4 regions of the Streptomyces sp. NPDC001920 genome follow, and region 1 is predicted to be linked to each of the others. Evidence: riboswitches for the same ligand, from Rfam matches in the RefSeq annotation. Region 1 holds a riboswitch; each other region holds the start of a gene.
The links. Region 1 has a riboswitch for cyclic di-AMP ahead of ACWCPI_RS35290 (M23 family metallopeptidase). Riboswitches for the same ligand answer to the same signal wherever they lie in the genome.
Positions count from the first base shown of each region.

Region 1 (5,066 bases):
AGTCCAGGCTCGTGCGATCGCCCCTCACCTACGGCGAGAAGGTCCTCGGCAGCCGCCGAGGGCACACCGGACACCAGCATCTGCCATGGGTCGCCCTCGACACGGACGCCACCGAGGAGAGCGGCGAGGTCTATGGCTGCGCCCTCGGCTGGTCCGGGTCCTGGCGCATCGCCGTCGCCCAACTCCCGGACGCGCGCGTGCAGATCACCGGCGGCGCCGGACACGACGACTCCGGGCTGCTGCGGCTGGGACCGGGGGAGTCCTTCACGACACCCGTCTTCGCCGGACTGTGGAGCGGGAGCGGCTTCGGCGGAGCGAGCCGGGCCTGGCACGCGTACCAGCGCTCGTACGTCATCCCGGACGCCGACCAGGACCGGCCGGTGCTGTTCAACTCCTGGGAGGCGACGGAGTTCGACATCTCCGAGGAGCAGCAGAGCGTGCTCGCGCGGCGGGCCGCGGCCATCGGCGTCGAACTGTTCGTGGTCGACGACGGCTGGTTCGGGGCACGCACCAGCGACCGCGCCGGACTCGGCGACTGGGTGCCGAACCCCGACCGCTTCCCGTCCGGGCTCAAGCCGCTCGCGGAGTACGTGCACGAGCTCGGCATGCAGTTCGGCATCTGGGTGGAGCCGGAAATGGTCAATCCGGACAGTGAGTTGTATCGCGCCCATCCATCATGGATTCAATATGAAACGGGGCGAAAGCGGACGGAATTCCGCAATCAGCTCGTACTGAACCTCGCCCGCGAGGACGTGCAGGAATACCTGTGGGAGCGGCTCGACGGGCTCCTGTCCAGCGCCCCGATCGACTATGTGAAGTGGGACTTCAACCGCTGCTTCACCGACGCCGGCTGGCCCGGGGAGTCGTACCCGCAACGGCTGTGGGTCGACCACGTGCGGGCTCTGTACGGGCTGCTGGACCGGCTGCGGGCCGCCCACCCGGGCGTCGCCTTCGAGTCCTGCTCGGGTGGGGGCGGGCGGATCGACCTGGGGGTGCTGGGCCGTACGGACCAGGTGTGGACCTCGGACAACACCGACCCGCTCGACCGGCTGGCCGTCCAGCACGGCTTCAGCCAGGTCCACCCCGCCCGCGCCATGGCCGCCTGGGTCACCGACAGCCCCAACGCCATGCTCAATCACCGTGCGAGCTCCCTGCGCTTCCGTTTCGTGAGCGCCATGGCCGGGGTGCTCGGGGTCGGCGGCGACCTCGCCCGCTGGAGCGAGGAGGAACTCGCCGAAGCGCGGGAGTGGGTGGCGCTCTACAAGGAGATCAGGCCCGTGGTGCAGCACGGCGACCTCTACCGGCTGCGGCCTCCGAAGGGTGGGCTGAGCGCGGTGCAGTACGTGCGCGGAGGCGACGCGGTCGTCCTCGCCTGGCTCCAGGCCCAGCGGTTCGGCGAGCCCGTCCCGGCGCTGCGGCTGCGTGCGCTCGACCCGACAGCATCGTATGAATGCCTTGAAACGGGCGAAACGCACAGAGGTGCCGTACTGCTGCATCACGGACTGAAGGTCGGATTGCGTGGCGACCTTGATGCGACGGTTATCCGACTGCGTCGCATCTAGGGGTTCTGTCCGAATTCAGCTCCTTCATTCCAACTCGCTCCGGAGTGAAGGAAGCTGGAGCAGTGTCACGTGAGCAGCGTCATAATCGTGACGGTGCGTTGCTGGTCATGTTCACGTAATCCATATGTGTTTCAAGGAGCTTTGTGTCGGGAGGTGCCCCGCTAATCAACGGAGGGTGACCGATAATTCCCACAAGGGATCAACAGGAACGCATTCGGACGGAACCCCTCACTTGTTCCCGCGCGTCTTCCTCGCTTACGTTCGCCACCCATCCGGACGGACGCCGAATCCTGCCGCCGACCGGATTCCGCGCTAACTCACCCGTGTACGGCAGGAGCGGGGGACCCACAGGTACAACCGCCTGTTCCGGTCTCCGGAACGGCTTGGGGTCAAGTCGCGTCCCGACGCGGCCGGGCATCTCCAGCCCGCACCCGACAGCTCACCTCGCAGGCGCCGGAGAGGAATTCGCCATGCCCGCGAAGGGTAAGCACCGCCGTCCGAAGTCCCCGCGCTTCACCCGCTCCATCGCCGTCGCCGGAACCGGTGGCGCCGCTCTCGCCCTCCCGCTCATCGGTGCCACCGGCGCCCACGCCGCTCCTTCGCAGACCGTTTCGGAAAAGGCCGTTCAGGCCCTTCCGGTCGCCGGACAGAAAGCCGCCGAGAAGAAGGAAACGGCGAAGAAGGCGGATGCGCGGACCTATTCCGTGAAGGTCGGCGACTACCTTTCGAAGATCGCCGACGAGCAGAACGTCGAGGGCGGCTGGAAGAAGCTCTACGCCGACAACCGTGAGGCCGTCGGTGACGACCCGGCGCTGATCCACCCCGGTCTGAAGCTCACCCTCGGTGGCAAGGCCGCGCCGAGCGCCCCCAAGTCGCCGGCGCCGTCCTCCGGCTCGACCGCTTCCAAGCCGTCCAAGCCGTCCAAGTCGTCCCAGTCCTCCAAGTCCTCCAAGTCCACCGCGTCGAAGGCGACCACGGCAGCGCAGAGCGCCGACACCACCGGCACCGCCAATGGCTTCACGGCACCCGTGGCCGGTGCCGCCGTCGGCACCGCCTACAAGGTCGCGGGCAGCATGTGGTCCAGCGGCTACCACACCGGCGTCGACTTCGTCGTCCCGACCGGCACGTCGCTGAAGGCCGTGGGCGCCGGCACGGTCGTCTCCGCCGGCTGGGCCGGCGCGTACGGCAACCAGGTCGTCATCCAGCTCGCCGACGGCCGCTACGCCCAGTACGCCCACCTGTCGTCCCTCTCGGTGTCGAGCGGCCAGTCCGTCACCGCGGGCCAGCAGGTCGGCCTCTCCGGCTCGACCGGCAACTCGACCGGCCCGCACCTGCACTTCGAGATCCGCACCACCCCGGACTACGGCTCGGACCTCGACCCGGTCGCCTACCTCCGTTCGAAGGGCGTCGCCATCGGCTGACGGTCGTCTTGCCGACGCCGTCTGCCTGACACGCAGCCGAAGGCCGGACCCCGATCCCGGGGTCCGGCCTTCGGCGTGTCCGAGGGGAGGTCGGCTCGCCGTCCGGACCGTGTGGAGCCACTTCCGGGTCGGCGACTTCCGGGTCCGGTGGCTGCGTCCGCAACGCACCTGACCAAAGGGTTATTCCGGGTTTGGCGAACACTTGGGAAGTGGCTTATCTCACCGCTCGTCAACCCTGCCCTACGGTCGCGTAGGTCACATTCGAAGGTGAATCATGTGCCGATGTGGCAGACGATTCGAAGAGTGACAGCAGATCAGTGATCGGGTCGTACGTCGCGGTGGGGGACAGCTTCACCGAGGGCGTCGGCGACCCCGGCCCCGACGGGGCGTTCGTCGGCTGGGCCGACCGGTTCGCGGTCCTCCTCGCGGACCGGCGGCCCGAGGGCGACTTCGACTACACCAACCTCGCCGTGCGCGGCAAACTGCTCGACCAGATCGTGGCGGACCAGCTCCCGCAGGCCATCGAAATGGCCCCGGACCTGGTCTCCTTCTGCGCGGGCGGCAACGACATCATCCGGCCCGGCACCGACCCCGACGAGGTCGCCGAGCGGTTCGAGCGGGCCGTCGCCCGGTTGACCTCCGCGGTCGGCACCGTCATGGTGACGACCGGATTCGACACCCGTGGCGTGCCCGTGCTGAAGCATCTGCGCGGCAAGATCGCCACGTACAACGGCCATGTGCGGGCCATCGCCGACCGGTACGGCTGTCCGGTGCTCGACCTGTGGTCCCTGAAGACCGTTCAGGACCGGCGCGCCTGGGACCACGACCGGCTCCACCTGTCTCCGGAAGGGCACACGCGCGTGGCCTTGCGCGCGGGCCAGGTCCTCGGCCTCGATGTGCCGGCCGACCCCGACCAGCCCTGGCCGCCGCTCCCGCCGCGCGGCACTCTGGAGATCCGGCGGGACGACGTCCAGTGGGCGCGCGAGTACCTGGTGCCCTGGATCGGGCGTCGGCTGCGCGGAGAGTCCTCGGGCGACCATGTGACGGCCAAGGGCGCACTGTCGCCGGACGACATCAAGATGCGGATCGACGCGGTGGCTTGAGCCGGCGCTCCGGCGACGTGGGCCGTGCCCGGTTCCAGGGGGCGCGGCCCGCACGGCCGCCGGGTGCCGGCGCCGACCGGTCGGCGGGAGGTCGGCGGCCTCACCGCGTCGCCGCCGCCAACGCCTCCCGCTCCAGCCCCAGTTCCCGGGCCAGCGCCTCGTCCACCCACTCCCGGGCACGCGCGCGTGACACCGCGCCGGAGTACGACGTCAACTGCACGGCGAGCCCGTCGAGAAGCGCCGTGAGGCGCAGGGCCGTGCCGGTGGGGTCCGGGCAGTCGAACTCACCCGCGGCCACGCCCTGCGCGAGCACCTCGGTGAGGGCGGCCTTCCACTGCCGGTCGAGGTCCCGTGTGACCTCCTGCAGCGCGGGCTCGCGCAACGCCGCCGCCCAGCCCTCGATCCACAGCCGCCAGCCCTTGGCCTGGCCGGTCGGCGCGTACCAGCGCACGGCGGCCCGCAACCGTCGCAACGCCGTCGTACGACGGCCGAGGATCTTCCGCAGACGGGTCAGATCACCCTCGGCGGCGTACGAGAACGCGGCGGCGACCAGCTTCTCCTTGGTGTCGAAGTGGTAGAGCACCAGGGCGTTGCTCACCCCGAGCGCCGAGGCCACGTCGGCGATCCTGACCGCCGTCACGCCCCGCGCCTCTATCTGCTCGACGGCGGCCCGCAGCAACTCCTCGCGCCGCTCCGCCACGCTCAACCGCACTCTTGCCACGCCGTCACCCTAAAGCCTCGGCACCCGCCGGCCTCGGGCCGTGTCCCGGTGAGGACACGCCGTCCGCGCTCAGCCGTGCCAACCGAACCTGTCGGAGATCACCGCCAGCCGGTCCGCCGCGATGGTGTGCGCGGCGCACCGGGGTGTCGTGCCGTCGGCCTCGGCGCGGGCCAGGGTGAGATCGGTGAGGGCGCGCATCGAGCGCCGTGTGTGGGCGAACGCGGCGTCAGCGTCCGCGTCGAGGTCGCCGAACAGCGTC
Region 1 is NZ_JBSFEP010000029.1:5,917-10,982, forward strand. It holds gene ACWCPI_RS35285 (alpha-galactosidase) at 1-1,562, shown strand, start outside; cyclic di-AMP (ydaO/yuaA leader) riboswitch at 1,863-2,028, shown strand; gene ACWCPI_RS35290 (M23 family metallopeptidase) at 2,033-2,983, shown strand; gene ACWCPI_RS35295 (SGNH/GDSL hydrolase family protein) at 3,301-4,086, shown strand; gene ACWCPI_RS35300 (TetR/AcrR family transcriptional regulator) at 4,187-4,807, opposite strand; gene ACWCPI_RS35305 (Glu/Leu/Phe/Val dehydrogenase dimerization domain-containing protein) at 4,877-5,066, opposite strand, start outside.

Region 2 (5,066 bases), on a different contig from region 1:
CCGGGCGTGGTTCTCGGAGGCGTAGAAGTCGACGTAGTCCGCGACCTCGAAGGGGAGGTGCAACGAGACCGACGACAGCGGATGGAAGAACTCCGTGATGGCCTCCTGGTGCGCCGGCACCGTCACCCAGGCTGTCAGCGCGCGCCGGACGTCCGACCAGGTGGTGGGGCCCGCGGCGAGCAGAGGGTTCAGCGAGTCCTGTGCCAGCAGTGGGGCGTACGGCGAGCCGAGTGCGTGGGCCGCCCCGCCCGCGTCGAGGACGTGGTCGCCGAGCCGGACGCCGACCCGGCGTGCGGCGTCCGAGCCGGGGAGGGAGAAGACGCCGTACGGAAGGTTGTGCGTACCGAAGGGGTCGCCCTCGGGGAGATCGAAGGGGGGCATGGGGTCGTGCCTCACTCTCATCCGCTCCGTGTGCCATGTGGTCGGGCCACACGTTACGTGTGAGGCACCCCTCTTGGGCAGTGCCGATTTTCGCGTCGCCGGTCGTGAATCACCAGGTCGCCGCACACGGCGCCGGGCTTCGGGGGATCCGCGGCGGCCGATGTGCCGCCGGTTCGTCATGACCGGCGAGAGCGGTCCGGTCTGCCGCAGGGCTGAATGCCGGCCAGATCGACGGGTGCGGCGCCTGTGCGCGCACGGCCACACGGCCGACCTGCGCAAGGCGGGGACGAGCGACGAGCGGACCGATGCCGTCTCGGCGTGGCGGGAGGCGCCCGGGTTCACCGACGCCGAGCGGGCCGCACTGCGGCTGACCGAGGCGATGACGAGGCTCGCGGACCGTTCGCACGAGTCGCTTCCGCAGGAGCTGTGGATCGAAGTGGCCTACCACTGCGACGAGAAGGAGCCGACCACTTCGAAGAGAAGGAGTTGTCAGCGCTGATCCTCACCATCTCCGTCTCCAACATGTTCAACCGCATCAACACCACGATCAACGAGCCGGCGGGCACCACGTGGGGGTGAAATCGCAGCAAGGGGAAGGAAGTTGTCGCACGGGAACAGAAACGGAAAAAGAAGGGGGAGTGGCTGGGAAACCGGAACAGGTGTCAACACATGTGAACACAGCAGCCGTCCGGTTCACGTCGAGTCGACGGGGCGTCCTGTCCGTATTCTCTGATCATGGCCGCACCTATCGCATATTCACTCATCGCCACTGACCTCGACGGGACCCTGCTCCGAGGCGACGACACGCACTCGGACCGGTCCGTCGACGCGCTTGCGCTGGCGGCGGCGGCCGGTGCCCAGCACCTCGTCGTGACCGGGCGGCCGGCGCCAAGGGTGCGGCCGCTCCTCGACGCCCTGGGCAGTACGGGGCTCGCGGTGTGCGGGCAGGGTGCGCAGTTGTACGACGCCGGATCGGACCGGCTGCTGTGGTCCATCACCCTGGACCGGGAGTTGGCGGAGACCGCGCTCGGCAAGATCGAGGCGGAGGTGGGGCAGGTGTACGCGGCCGTCGACCAGGACGGGGTAGACGGGCTCACGCTCATCGAGCCCGGCTATCTGATGCCCCACCCGACTTTGCCCGCGGTGCGGGTCGGGCGTCGCGAGGACCTGTGGTGCGAGCCGATCAGCAAGGTGCTGCTGCGTCATCCGACCTTGTCGGACGACGAGTTGGCGGCCACGGCGCGGGCGGTGGTCGGTTCTCTCGCCACCGTCACCATGTCGGGGCCGGGGACCGTCGAACTCCAGCCATGCGGCGTCACCAAGGCGACCGGTCTCGCGCTCGCCGCCGACCATCTCGGCCTGGGCGCGCACGAGACCATCGCCTTCGGTGACATGCCCAATGACATCCCCATGTTCGACTGGGCCGCCCACGGTGTCGCGATGGCCAACGCCCACCCCGAACTCAAGGCGGTGGCCGACGAGATCACCCTCTCGAACGAGGACGACGGCATCGCCGTCGTCCTTGAGCGGCTGTTCGTGGGGAGCCTGGCCGACTTCGCCCAGTAGGCAGTAGGCAGTAGGCCCGGCCCCGGGCGGGGGCCGGGCCGTCCGCGGTCTAGTAGGGCCCGTTCACGTTGTCGATCGAGCCGTACCGCGCGGCCGCGTAGTTGCACGCGGCGGTGATGTTCGCGACCGGGTCGAAGGGGTCGTACGCCGTGCCCGGCACGTGGTACGCCGCGAAGGTCGGGTCGATGACCTGCAGGAGGCCCTTGGACGGGGTGCCCGCCACGGCGTTGGAGTCCCAGTTGTTGATGGCGGCCGGGTTGCCGGACGACTCACGCAGGATGTTGCGGTGAATGCCCTCGTAGGAACCCGGAATTCCCTTTTGCGCCATGATGTCCAGCGCTTCGCGGATCCAGCCGTCCAGGTTGTCGGGGTACGTCTTGGCGGCGGCCTGGGTGGCGCGGGCCACGCTGGACTTCTTGGCCGGCGCGGACGCCTTGTCCGCCGTCTTGCCCGGCACCTTGGTGGCCCGGACCTTCAGGTCGAGGCCCGGGTGGATCAGCCGGGGGTTGTCGCCGATGGCCTCGCGGTTGTCCTTGTAGAGCTGGCGCCAGCCGCCCTGCGCGTCGTACCGCTCCGCGATGCCGTAGAGCGAGTCGCCCTTCTTCGTGGTGTACGTGAGGGTCTTGGCCTTCACGGCGGACGGCGCGGACTGAGGTGCCGTCTGCAGGGTGCTGGGGACCTTGGCCGGCTCGGCGGCGGTGGCGTTGGTCGCGCTCAGCAGCGGGAGGGCGAGGGCGGCGGTTCCGGTTCCGGCGGCGACGACGCGTCGGGTGAGCGGGTTGGTACGGGGGCGGCGGTGCTTGCCTCGGGGCATGGCGCTGTTCCTCTCCGGTGCCTGCGAGGTGAGCTGTCGGGTTCGGGCGGGAGATGCCCGGCGTGCCGCCCTGGGACGGCACGACTTCACCCCAGCCGGGCCCGTGCCATCGAGGCGTCGGGTCCGGCGACTTACCTGGGTCCCCCGCTCCTGCCGTGCGTGAATGAGTGCGTAGGTGGCTGACTCGGGCGGCGGCAGGATTCGGCGTCCGCCCGACTGAGCGGGAACGTATGCGAGAGCACATGTCGGGAACAAGTGCCGTGGTCACTTGTTGGGCGGGTTGACCATGATCGGACACCTATGGGGCGCTTGATCCTTTGCGGTTGCCAAGCCTCAACTTGCGTGTGTTGCAAGGGGACGCGGGGTGGGGGTGATCGACCGGGATGAGGGTGGCGCGTGACTCAACTCACTGGTCTCCACAAGAGCGGCAAATCGGGCAATGGATCCAACTCGCCCTCAAATGACCGTATCTGGAGTCCGTTTTTCCCGTGTGCGGCGGAAAAGGGAGCCTTCGTGCCGTCTTGTGTTACGCACCCGGATGGGCCGACCCCGTGTCAACACGTGGAAGGTCCGGCTCACTTCACGCGCAAGGGCTGGCTCGCATCGAACTCGCGGCCGTGTCGGGTGTGGGACGGAACCTCGGACGCGGTGCGTGTCGTTGTCATGGTGATCGTCCGTGGTTCCTGTCCTGCTGTGGGTACTCGACGGGTGTCGGCGCGGGCCCGCCCGGAGGGGCGTCTCGAAGGGGGAGGGATGTGCGGATGTGCGCGAGGGTGAATCTCGCCGGGGTGACGGACGGCGCTTCGATTCGGCATGTCCATGACGGCATGGAAGGCTTCGCGTGCGTGGCGCTCGCGCCGGTCGAGGGGTTCCCGTGTCGCGGCCGCGTCAGGATTGTGGATGCTATTTACCTATAAGGGGATAGGTATCCGGCCTTATCGGGTGATCAAAAACATACCGGTCGTGATCCGATACCGCCCATGGTGGACGGGTGGGCGGCATCGGTGATCGAAACGTGACCGGATACGCTGACTTGAGTGATGGCAGCGACCTATCGACAAACCGTGTAACCGCCAGCAGACACCAGCAGACAGGAGACCCCTCGTGACCGTCGTCGGGCCGTTCGGGCTGAGCGTGCGGGACCAGGCTCTGGAAGCCGATGTCCAGGCCGGATTGGCGGCTGTCGAGGAGGGATTGCTCGAAGCCACCAAGAGTGAGGTCCCCTTCATCACCGAGGCCGCCCAGCACCTGGTACGGGCGGGCGGAAAGCGGTTCCGGCCGCTGCTCGTGATGCTCGCCGCCCAGTTCGGGGACCCCGATGCGCCGGGGATCGTGCCGTCGGCCGTGGTCGTGGAGCTGACGCACCTGGCGACGCTGTACCACGACGACGTCATGGACGAGGCCGCTGTGCGGCGCGGCGTGGACAGCGCGAACACGCGCTGGGGCAACTCCGTCGCCGTCCTGACCGGGGACTTCCTGTTCGCGCGGGCCTCGCACATCCTGGCCGACCTCGGGCCCGAGGCGGTGCGGGTGCAGGCCGAGGCGTTCGAGCGGCTGGTCACCGGGCAGATCCTGGAGACGGCGGGGCCGCAGGACGGGCGGGATCCGGTCGAGCACTACCTGGATGTGCTGAGCGGCAAGACCGGCTCGCTGGTGGCGGTGTCGTGCCGGTTCGGGGCGATGATGTCAGGCGCCGACGATACGGTCGTCGATGTGCTCACCCAGTACGGGGAGCGGCTCGGGGTCGCCTTCCAGCTGGCGGACGACGTGCTGGACATCGCGAGCGACTCCCACGAGTCGGGCAAGACGCCAGGGACGGATCTCCGGGAGGGGATCCCGACCATGCCGGTGCTGCGGCTGCGGGAGCGGGCCGAGCGCCTCGGGCTCGCCGAGGACGTCGCCCTGTGCGAGCTGCTGGCCTCCGACCTGAGTGACGACGTGCGGCATGCCGAAGCGCTGTCCGCGTTGCGGGTGCATCCGGCGCTTGAGCAGGCGCGCCGGGACACGGTGCGGTACGCGGAGGAGGCCAGGGCCGCGCTGGCTCCGTTGCCCGACCTGGACGCCAAGGCCGCGCTGACGGAGTTGTGCGACGCCGTGGTGCATCGGGCCGGATAGCCGACCGCCGGACCTCGCCGCGACCCCTCGCGCACGGGTCGCGGACCTCGGACGCGGGCAACGGTCGCGGACCTCGGACGCGGGCAACGGTCGCGGACCCCGGTCGCGGCAGCCCTCGCCGTATGTGACTCGCCTCACGCGCCGGTGTGCGTATCCAGGAGACCATCCCGAGAAACCGGTGGTCCCGCCG
Region 2 is NZ_JBSFEP010000003.1:149,020-154,085, forward strand. It holds gene fahA (fumarylacetoacetase) at 1-381, opposite strand, end outside; gene ACWCPI_RS05945 (carboxymuconolactone decarboxylase family protein) at 617-880, shown strand; gene ACWCPI_RS05950 (HAD family hydrolase) at 1,117-1,947, shown strand; gene ACWCPI_RS05955 (transglycosylase SLT domain-containing protein) at 1,997-2,761, opposite strand; cyclic di-AMP (ydaO/yuaA leader) riboswitch at 2,767-2,941, opposite strand; gene ACWCPI_RS05960 (polyprenyl synthetase family protein) at 3,866-4,876, shown strand.
Region 2: linked by a shared signal. The riboswitch ahead of ACWCPI_RS05955 (transglycosylase SLT domain-containing protein) and the one ahead of ACWCPI_RS35290 (M23 family metallopeptidase) in region 1 are both predicted to bind cyclic di-AMP.

Region 3 (5,066 bases), on a different contig from region 1:
GGCGCCGATGTGCTCCAGCAGGGCGGAGGCGACACCGCGGCCCTGGTGGGCGTCCTGGACGAGGAAGGCGACCTCGGCCTCGTCGGCGGGTGCCGACGCGGGCATTCCGTCGGCGCCGATCCGGTCGTAGCGTACGGTTGCGATGAACTCGCCGCCCACCGTGGCCGCGAGTCCCACCCGGTCCACAAAGTCGTGGTGCGTGAAGCGGTGGACGTCCTTGGCGGACAGTCGCGGGTAGGGCGCGAAGAAGCGGTAGTACTTCGACTCGTCCGACACCTGCTCGTAGAAGCTGACCAGACGCTCGGCGTCATCAACGGTGATGGGGCGGATGCGTGCGGTGCCGCCGTCGCGCAGCACCACGTCGGCTTCCCAGTGGGCGGGGTACTCGTGCCGGTCCGAGGCGCTCTGCATGGGGCCCAGAGTACGGCTCGCGTCCGACAACGGCGCGAGGCAGTCCGTCCGGGACGTACGTGGGGTCGAGGCCGCGACCCCACGGTCACCTCAGGAGTGGTGCTTTGTCCTCTCCCGGCGTGCTTCACGAGTGTGGGAAACTGGTCTAGACAACCCTGAACACCGAAGGGCAGCAACACATGGCTGAGCGCCGCGTCAACGTCGGCTGGGCCGAGGGCCTCCACGCCCGCCCCGCCTCCATCTTCGTCCGAGCCGCCACGGCCACAGGCGTCCCGGTGACGATCGCCAAGGCCGACGGCAACCCCGTCAACGCGGCCTCCATGCTGGCCGTCCTGGGCCTGGGCGCCCAGGGCGGCGAGGAGATCGTCCTCGCTTCCGACGCCGAGGGGGCGGACGCCGCCCTCGACCGGCTGGCGAAGCTGGTCTCCGAGGGCCTCGAGGAGCTGCCCGAGACGGTCTGAACGACCTGAGCGGGTCTGGCAGCATGCGGTGGAGCCGCGTCCGTCCTTCCGGCGGGCGCGGCTTCGCTGTTTCCGGGCGGGGTGCACCACTTCGCGGTATAGGGCCTCGCCGGCTCCCCGGACCGGGCGTCACCTGTTCACGGTCGGGGCACGGCCTTTTTCAGGAGCGGCTGCTTTTAGGAGCGACCGCGGTTTTACCGCCGGACGCGCGAGAAAGGGGCAGCGTCCGTGAAAAGGGCAGCAGAAATACACCGCCCCGAATATCTCCCCTTTGTATACGGTGCCCGTGTTAATGCCGCAGGCTCTGCATGTTTACGGGATGTTGCGAATTCCTCACACGCTCCCTGCGCTCACCACCGGAGCCGAACCGCAGCCGGTACGCGGAGAGCGAGCGCTCGGTGTGCAACGCCGTGATCGACCGGGCCCGCTCGCCGTCACCGCGCGCCACGGCGTCCACGATCGCGCCGTGCTCGGTCCAGGACTCCATCGGGTCGACCGGCGGTTCCACCGCGTACATCCAGGCGATCTTGTGACGCAGCTGGGTCAGCATCGAGGTCAGGGCAGGGCTGCCGGAGGCCTGGGCCAGCGTCTCGTGGAACCAGCCGCCCAACGAGCGCAGATCCTCGCTGTTGCCCCTTCTGGCCCGCTCCTGGCCCAGCTTGACCAGGCCACGCAGCACCTTGAGATGGGCCTCGGTGCGCCGCTGGGCGGCCCGGGAGGCACCGAGCGGCTCCAGCAGGGTGCGCATCTCCAGCAGGTCGGCGGCCTCCAGCTCGGTCGGTTCGGCCACACACGCGCCCGCGTGCCGCCGGGTCACCACGAAACCCTCCGCCTCCAGGGTGCGCAGCGCCTCCCGCACGGGGACCCGGGAGACGCCGTAGCGGCGGGCGAGGAGCTCCTCGGTGAGCCGGCTGCCGCGCTCGTGGACCCCGGCGACGATGTCGTCCCGGATCGCGGTGCATACCGAGTGCGCCGGAATACGCATGACCGACCTCCGCCTTAATCCCCGTGAAACGTCGACGAACGACGTGTAGTCAGTGACTCTATTGCAAACAGCGGGAATTTCCGACGGGGAGCCGGAATCCATGGATATTTTTTGGACAGCCGAGCACCCCGGAAACACCGAAAGCCCCGGCTCGGTGAGCCGGGGCTTCTGGAAGCGGGACGGAGCCGTCAGACGTCCACGCCGTGCGAACGCAGGTAGGCGACGGGGTCGATGTCGGAGCCGTACTCCGCCGTGGTGCGGGCCTCGAAGTGCAGGTGCGGGCCCGTGACGTTGCCGGTGGCGCCCGACAGCCCTATCTGCTGGCCGGGGGTGACCGTCTGGCCGACCGAGACGCCGATGGACGACAGGTGGCCGTACTGGGTGTAGGTGCCGTCGTTCATCTTGATCACGACGTTGTTGCCGTACGCCCCGCCCCATCCGGCCTCCACGACGGTGCCGGCGCCGACCGCGTGGACGGAGGTGCCGCTGGCGGCGTGGAAGTCGACGCCGGTGTGGCTGCCGGAGGACCAGACGGCGCCGCCGGACTTGTAGCCGGTGGAGACGTACGAGCCGGAGATCGGGGCGACGTAGGACAGCAGGCGCTTGCGCTCGGCCTCACGGGCGGCGCGCTCCTTGGCCTCGCGCTCCTGCTCGGCCTTCTCCGCCGCCTTCTTGCGGGCGGCCTCCTCGGCGGCCTTCTTCGCCGCGGCGGCCTCCTGGGCGGCCTGCTCCTGCGCGTCGGCCTGGGCGTCGATCTGCTCGGCGATCGAGTCGTCGACGGTGATGACGGGGATGAGCCCGGTCTGCTCGACAGCGGGTTCGGCGGCGAGGGCCGGGGCGGCCAGGGTGCCGATGACGCCGGTGGCGGTGAGAGCGGCGACGCCGGCCGCGCGGGCCGTGGTGCGCTCGAACCGGCTGGGCTTGCGGTGCTTCCCGGTGGGGCGGTTCTTCCCCGTGGCGCAGGTGAACGCCATGTAGTGGCTGGTCCTTTCCTTCCCTCTCGCCTACCGGGTTAGCTGACGGGTTCGGAGCAGGAAGGTCTCCTACGGACCCCCTCGCGGCTCGCGCGGGCGTCCGATTCACCCCAGGGACTACGGGTGGGTCCCCGGCTCCCCTGGCTCGCGCCGTACGGGGACTCGGCGATGACTGTCCGGTGCCGCGGGTGCGGCGCACTGCCTGACGAACAGCCCGGAAGACGCTAAGCGGGACGACTTTCAATCCCCAAACGGATCGCGGCTTTTGTAGCGCATCCCACAGGTCAGACAGGCAACCTCTCCCTCAATTCGGGCATAAAGGTGCCCTGGTGACTGCGATGTCACCAGGGCACCTGCACGCGTGCCGTCGCCGGCGCCGCTCGGGTCCTCTACTCGGCTGTCACGACGGTGACTTCACCGATACCGAGGGCCTCGACGGGCTCCCGGATCGCGGCCGCGTCCCCGACGAGGATCGTCACGAGGCGGTCCACCGGGAAGGCGTTCACGGCCGCGGCGGTGGCCTCGACGGTGCCGGTGGCGGCGAGCTGCTGATACAGGGTCGACTGGTAGTCGTCGGGCAGGTTCTGCTCGACCTGGTCGGCCAGGGTGCTCGCCACGGCGGCGGCGGTCTCGTACTTCAGCGGCGCCACCCCCACCAGGTTCTGCACCGCGAAGTCGCGCTCGGCGTCGGTCAGCCCCTCGTCGGCGACCCCGCGCAGCACCTTCCAGAGGTCGTCCAGCGCCGGGCCGGTGTTGGGGGTGTCGACGGAGCCGCTGATGGCGAGCATCGCCGCACCGGTGCCGTCCGGGGCGGAACGCAGCACCTGCGCGAAGGCGCGCACGCCGTAGGTGTAGCCCTTCTCCTCGCGCAGGACCTTGTCCAGGCGGGAGGTGAGGGTGCCGCCCAGGCAGTACGTGCCGAGCACCTGCGCCGGCCATACGCGGTCGTGCCGGTCGGGGCCGAGCCGGCCGATCAGCAGCTGGGTCTGCACGGCCCCGGGGCGGTCCACGACGACGACGCGTCCGGTGTCGTCGGCGGTCACCGGCGGAACCGGCCGCGGCTCGGCCGCGGAACCGGTCCAGGCGCCGAGGGTGTCGCCGAGCAGGGCGTCGAGGTCGACGCCGGTGAGGTCGCCGACGACCACCACGGTGGACGTCGCGGGCCGCACATGCCGCTCGTAGAAGGCGCGTACGGCCGCGGAGTCGATGCCGGCGACCGTGTCCTCCGTGCCCTGGCGCGGGCGCGACATGCGCGAACTCGCCGGGAACAGCTCCTTGGCGAGTTCCTTCGCGGCACGCCGCGAAGGGTTGGCCAGCTCGTGCGGGATCTCGTCGAGCCGGTTGCGCACCAGGCGCTCGACCTCGGCGTCGTAGAACGCGGGTGCCCGGAGGGCGTCGGCGAGCAGGCCGAGCGCCTTGGGCAGCCGGGAGACCGGCACTTCGAGGCTGACCCGGACGCCGGGGTGGTCGGCGTACGCGTCGAGCGTGGCACCGCAGCGCTCCAGCTCGGCGGCGAACTCCTCGGCGGTGTGCTTGTCGGTGCCCTCGGAGAAGGCGCGCGCCATGATCGTGGCGATGCCGTCGAGGCCCTTGGGCTCGGCGTCCAGGGGCGTGTCCAGGAGCACCTCGACGGCGACGACCTGCTGACCGGGGCGGTGGCAGCGCAGCACCGTCAGGCCGTTGTCCAGCTCGCCGCGCTCGGGCGCCGGGAACGCCCAGGGCCGGGCCTCACCGGCCTGGGGCTGCGGGTGGAACTCCATGCTGGCGAGCTCGGTCACTGCGCCGACTCCTCGTTCTCGTCGGTGGTCCCGGCGGGGGCGGCCCCGTCGGCGGCGGCTTGAAGGTCCTCGGCCTCGCCGGCGACCGGCTCGTACACCAGCACGGCGCGGTTGTCCGGGCGCAGACGGGCCTGGGCGACCGCCTGGACCTCCTCGGCGGTGACGTCGAGGACCCGCTGCACGGCGGTGAACGCGAGCTGCGGGTCGCCGAACAGGACGGCGTAGCGGCACAGTTCGTCGGCGCGGCCCGCGACCGTGCCGAGCCGGTCCAGCCACTCGCGCTCCAGCTGGGCCTGGGCGCGCTCCATCTCCTCGGCCGTCGGGCCCTCCGCGGCGAAGCGGGCGAGCTCCTCGTCGACGGCGGCCTCGATGGCGGGGACCTCGACGTCGCCCGAGGTCTTCACGTCCAGCCAGCCCAGGGAGGGCGCCCCGGCCAGGCGCAGCAGGCCGAACCCGG
Region 3 is NZ_JBSFEP010000001.1:476,562-481,627, forward strand. It holds gene ACWCPI_RS01945 (bifunctional acetate--CoA ligase family protein/GNAT family N-acetyltransferase) at 1-411, opposite strand, end outside; gene ACWCPI_RS01950 (HPr family phosphocarrier protein) at 591-872, shown strand; gene ACWCPI_RS01955 (GntR family transcriptional regulator) at 1,162-1,857, opposite strand; gene ACWCPI_RS01960 (M23 family metallopeptidase) at 2,046-2,831, opposite strand; cyclic di-AMP (ydaO/yuaA leader) riboswitch at 2,844-3,009, opposite strand; gene ACWCPI_RS01965 (M16 family metallopeptidase) at 3,221-4,609, opposite strand; gene ACWCPI_RS01970 (M16 family metallopeptidase) at 4,606-5,066, opposite strand, start outside.
Region 3: linked by a shared signal. The riboswitch ahead of ACWCPI_RS01960 (M23 family metallopeptidase) and the one ahead of ACWCPI_RS35290 (M23 family metallopeptidase) in region 1 are both predicted to bind cyclic di-AMP.

Region 4 (5,066 bases), on a different contig from region 1:
TAGCCGGTTCGTTCGAGAACCGCCTCCAGGACGGTCGCCGGTCCCGCGCCGGACTCGACGATCGTACGGAGCTCCTCCATCAGCGTGTTGAACCGCTTGACGGCGTTGGTCGACCGGGCGGCCATGCCGTACGCCTCGTCCACGCGCCGCAGCGCCTGCGGGAAGCTGATCTTCTCCCGCTGGGCGAGGGCGTCGATCATCGCCTCGGCACGGTCGCCGATGCCCCGCTTGGGCACGTTCAGGATCCGTCGCAGCGGCACGGAGTCCTCGGGGTTGGCCAGCACCCGCAGGTAGGCCAGGACGTCCCGGACCTCCTTGCGCTCGTAGAACCGCACACCGCCGACGACCTTGTAGGGCAGGCCGACCCGGATGAAGACCTCTTCGAAGACACGGGACTGGGCGTTCGTCCGGTAGAAGACGGCGACATCGCCGGCCTTCGCGTGGCCCGCGTCCGTCAGTCGGTCTATCTCCTCGGCGACGAACTGCGCCTCGTCGTGCTCGGTGTCCGCGACATAGCCGGTGATGCGCGCGCCCGCGCCCGCGTTGGTCCACAGGTTCTTCGGGCGGCGGGATTCGTTGCGCTCGATGACCGCGTTGGCGGCGCTGAGGATCGTCTGCGTCGACCGGTAGTTCTGTTCGAGCAGGATGGTCGTCGCGTCCGGGTAGTCCTCCTCGAACTGGAGGATGTTGCGGATCGTCGCGCCTCGGAAGGCGTAGATCGACTGGTCGGCGTCGCCCACCACGCACAGCTCGGCGGGCGGGATGTCGAACTCGCCGGGCGGCACGTCGACGGGGTGTTCGCGGGTGCCGACGAGTTCGCGCACGAGGGCGTACTGGGCGTGGTTGGTGTCCTGGTACTCGTCGACGAGGACGTGCCGGAAGCGGCGGCGGTAGTGCTCGGCGACGTCCGGGAAGGCGCGCAGCAGGTTGACCGTCGTCATGATCAGGTCGTCGAAATCGAGGGCGTTCGCCTCGCGCAGCCGCGACTGGTAGAGGGCGTAGGCCTGGGCGAGGGTCTTCTCGAAGCCGTCGGTGGCCTGCGCGGCGAAGTCCTCCTCGTCGATCAGCTCGTTCTTCAGATTGCTGATCTTGGCGCTGAAGGACTTGGGCGGGAACCGCTTGGGATCGAGATCCAGATCCCGGCAGACGAGCGCCATCAGCCGCTTGCTGTCGGCGGCGTCGTAGATCGAGAAGGACGAGGTGAACCCGAGCTTCTTGCTCTCTCGCCGCAGGATGCGCACGCACGCGCTGTGGAAGGTCATCACCCACATCGCGTTCGCCCGTGGGCCGACGAGCTGCTCGACGCGCTCCTTCATCTCGCCCGCGGCCTTGTTGGTGAAGGTGATCGCGAGGATCTGCCCCGGATGCACGTTCCGCTCGGCCAGCAGATGGGCGATGCGGTGCGTGAGCACCCGGGTCTTGCCGGAGCCGGCACCGGCCACGATGAGCAGCGGGGTGTCGGAGTGGACGACGGCGGCACGCTGGTTCTCGTTCAGCCCCTCCAGGAGCGCGGCCGCGTCGAGCGCCGGGCGTGGAGCACCGTCGCGGTAGTAGGCGTCCCGGTCCGGCGGCACGTCGAACTTCCCGCCGAACAGATCGTCCGGAACCGGCTCCGGAGCATGATCGTCCTCGGGCGGTGGCGGGTGTTCTTCCTCATGGGCCCGCGGGGCCTGGAGGTCCGCCAGGAAGCTGTCGTCAAAGAGGCTGCTCATCGCTCTCCGAGTCTAGGGCGCCCCACTGACAGCCCGCCCCCGCCCTGAGAACATCGCCGGATTCCGCACCCGGAGCCCGCCCAGGCCCGCACTCCAGGCACTCTCCACCACGACTCCCTCACGCTCTGCGACCAGTACCCACTCGCCGTAAGCGGTCGCACTCCTCAACCGACACCGGCCACCCGAATCCACGGCCGACGACCACACGATCGAGCTACCCGACCACGGCGAGGACCACGACGGACGAGAACCGGACATAGAACCAGAAGAGGACCGGACGAGAACCGGGAATGCGGCGGGAAGCCACGACGGAGAACCCGACCAGAAAGAGACAGACATCACTTCTCTCCCCGAACCTGAACAACTCCCCACAACCACCCACCGATCGACCCTCGACCAGGCCCACCTGACTCAAGGTCACGAAAATGTATCGGGCATATCGAACATCAACCTTCACAGGGGCCACACGAGTTGGCTACCGTGCCCGGCAGGCCGTACGACCCCCTCCGGCGAACGTCGCCGGGCCGCGCGGCCTCCGTCGAGTCCGGCGTGCCACCGCGCAGCCGGAGCCGGGGACCCACCTAAATTGGGGTGAATCGGCCACATCCCGTACAGGGAAGGCCGTAGGGCAACCCTTCCGAACCACCCGCCCGAACCCGACAGCTAACTCGGTAGGCGGAACATGGAAGGAGTCGCCTCCCTTGGCGTCGCACCGCAAGTCGCGTCCCGCTGGTACGCGCGTAGCAGGCATACGGACCCCCGCCCTCGCCACGGCGGCCCTCACCTCCGTGGCCCTGCTGTCCCAGTCGGCCAACGCGAGCCCCTCGACGGACGACAAGCCGAGCCTCGAAGAGGTCGAGAAGAAGGTCGACGACCTCTACCGCCAGGCGGAGTCGGCCACCGAGAAGTACAACGCGGCCAAGGAGAAGACCTCCAAGCAGCGCAAGCGCGTCAGCGCCCTCCTCGACGACGTCGCCAAGCGCACCCAGAAGCTCAACGAGGCGCGCGAGGAGCTGGGACGCAACGCAGCCGCCCAGTACCGCACCGGAGCCGCCGCCCCCGACACGGCGACCTTCCTCCTGGCGGACACCCCGCAGGACTACTTCGACCAGTCCCAGCTGATGGACCGTATGACCGGCCGTCAGAAGGAGGCGGTCGACGAGTACTTCACCCAGCAGTCGGCGACGATGAAGAAGCGCCGGGAGGCCACCCGGAGCCTTGAGACGCTCACCGAGTCGCAGAACGACCTGCAGGCCGCCAAGACCACCGTTCAGAGGAAGCTCTCCGACGCGCGCGAACTCCTCTCCAAGCTGACGGCCGAGGAGAAGGCCCGCCTCGCCGCGATCGAGAAGCGCAAGCAGGAAGAGGCGGCGCGCAAGGCCGCGGAACTGGCCCGGCAGCAGGCGGAGGCCGAGCGTCAGCGCCAGGAGGCCGCCCAGCAGCAGGAGGCCGCCCAGCAGGGCAGCGAGTCGGCGGACTCGGGCGCCTCGGAGGCACCGGCGCCCGACTCCTCGTACGCCACCAAGGCCGAGAAAGCCCTGGCCTTCGCCCGCGCCCAGATAGGCAAGCCGTACGTCTGGGGAGCCACCGGCCCCGACTCCTACGACTGCTCCGGCCTCACCCAGGCCGCCTGGAAGGCCGCGGGCGTGGACATCCCGCGCGTCACCTACGACCAGGTCGAGGCCGGCACCACGGTCCCCCTCTCCAGCGCCCAGCCCGGCGACCTGGTCTTCTTCTACGACGACGTCACCCACGTGGGCATCTACATCGGCAACGGCATGATGATCCACGCCCCCAAGCCCGGCACGTACGTCCGCGAGGAGTCGATCTACTACGACGGCGAGTCGTCGATCCACAGCGTGGTCCGCCCCGCCTGACGCCAGCCCGCGCGGAGAGGGCGAGGGCGCCGCCAGCCCTCTCCGTGGCCGCCGCCGTGGACGTCCCGCGGCTCAAGGCACCGGCGAGGTCCTGCACTGTGGACCTCCGTGGCGGCGTGGCCGGCGGTCGCGGTGCGGTCCTACGCCGAGGTCATGTCCACAGAACGGCGATGAAGACGTTCGCCACGGTCAGCAGCCCCACCAGTGCGAACAGGCGCTTGTCGACCTTCTCCTCGTCCCGCTTCACATAGACCAGCCCGAGGATCACGATCAGCAGCGCCAGCTTCACGCCGATCTTGATGTTGTCGACGGACTGGTCGTCCGCCTGATTGAGGCCGACGAGGATCACCCCGGTGACCAGCATGGTCAGCGCGCCGTGCAGCATCGCGGGCACGAACCGGGCGGCACCTTGGCCCATCGCCTTCATCTGGGTGAGGAAACCACCGAGCAGCGCGGCGATACCGATGATGTGCAGGCCGACGAAGAGGTGGATGAGTACGTCCATGGAGCCGGAGCCTAATCAGCGCCGCGAAACCACCCCACACCGCCCCACTCACTCCTCCGCCCTCGCCCATCCGACCTGACTCGCCCCCCCTCACTCACCGTCACCGCCGAGTGGCCCCCTCAGCGTCCGCCGCTCGCTCCCGCCTCCTGGAGCGCGCATATATGCGCCCCATAGCACCCCATCACCCCCACCGTTCCCGGAACCGCCACATCGGTCAGCACCCCATGCGAACCCGACGCCGCCGTCCCGGAATCACGCTCACTTACGGTCACCACCGGTCCGCTCCCGGCACTTCCGTACAACGCGTTACCGAACCGTCACAGTGAGGTTTAACGTCCTTCACCAGGTGACCGGCTCCCCACCGCCGCCCGGGCCAGGGGCGGCAGTCGGACACCACCGCCGAGAAAGTCCGGCGGCGGCCCGCTCCCCCTGTGTGGGCCGTCGCCGGACGCGTATCCCGCCCCCGGCGGCCGTACGTCCGCTCCCCAGGCGCTCGTGCGTCCACCGCTCCGCCCGGGGCGTCGTGCGTCCGCCTCCCACGCGGACGCACGGGACGAGGCGGTCGTACGAAAGGACGTGCAGTCCACGTGGCAGCGCACCGAAAGCCCCGTCAACGCTCGGTCGGCGGCAGTACGGCCCGCACGGCATGGACGATCGCCCTGGCGGGCGCGGCGACGGCGACGGGCTTCGACGGAACCGGACACGCGGAGCCACGACCGACACCGGAGCAGGTCAAGGCGAAGGTGGAGAAGCTGTACCAGGAGGCGGAGGTCGCCACCGAGAAGTACAACGGCGCGAAGGAGCAGGCGGACACGGCACAGCGGCGCATCAGGACACTGCAGGACGAGGCCGCCCGCCGAACCGCGAAGCTCAACTCGGCTCGGGACACCCTGGGTTCCATGGCTGCGGCCCAGTACCGCGACGGCGGCCTCGACCCCGCCCTCCAGCTCGCCCTCTCCGACGACCCCGACC
Region 4 is NZ_JBSFEP010000003.1:347,916-352,981, reverse strand. It holds gene pcrA (DNA helicase PcrA) at 1-1,712, opposite strand, end outside; cyclic di-AMP (ydaO/yuaA leader) riboswitch at 2,253-2,405, shown strand; gene ACWCPI_RS06905 (NlpC/P60 family protein) at 2,414-3,589, shown strand; gene ACWCPI_RS06900 (hypothetical protein) at 3,741-4,094, opposite strand; gene ACWCPI_RS06895 (NlpC/P60 family protein) at 4,682-5,066, shown strand, end outside.
Region 4: linked by a shared signal. The riboswitch ahead of ACWCPI_RS06905 (NlpC/P60 family protein) and the one ahead of ACWCPI_RS35290 (M23 family metallopeptidase) in region 1 are both predicted to bind cyclic di-AMP.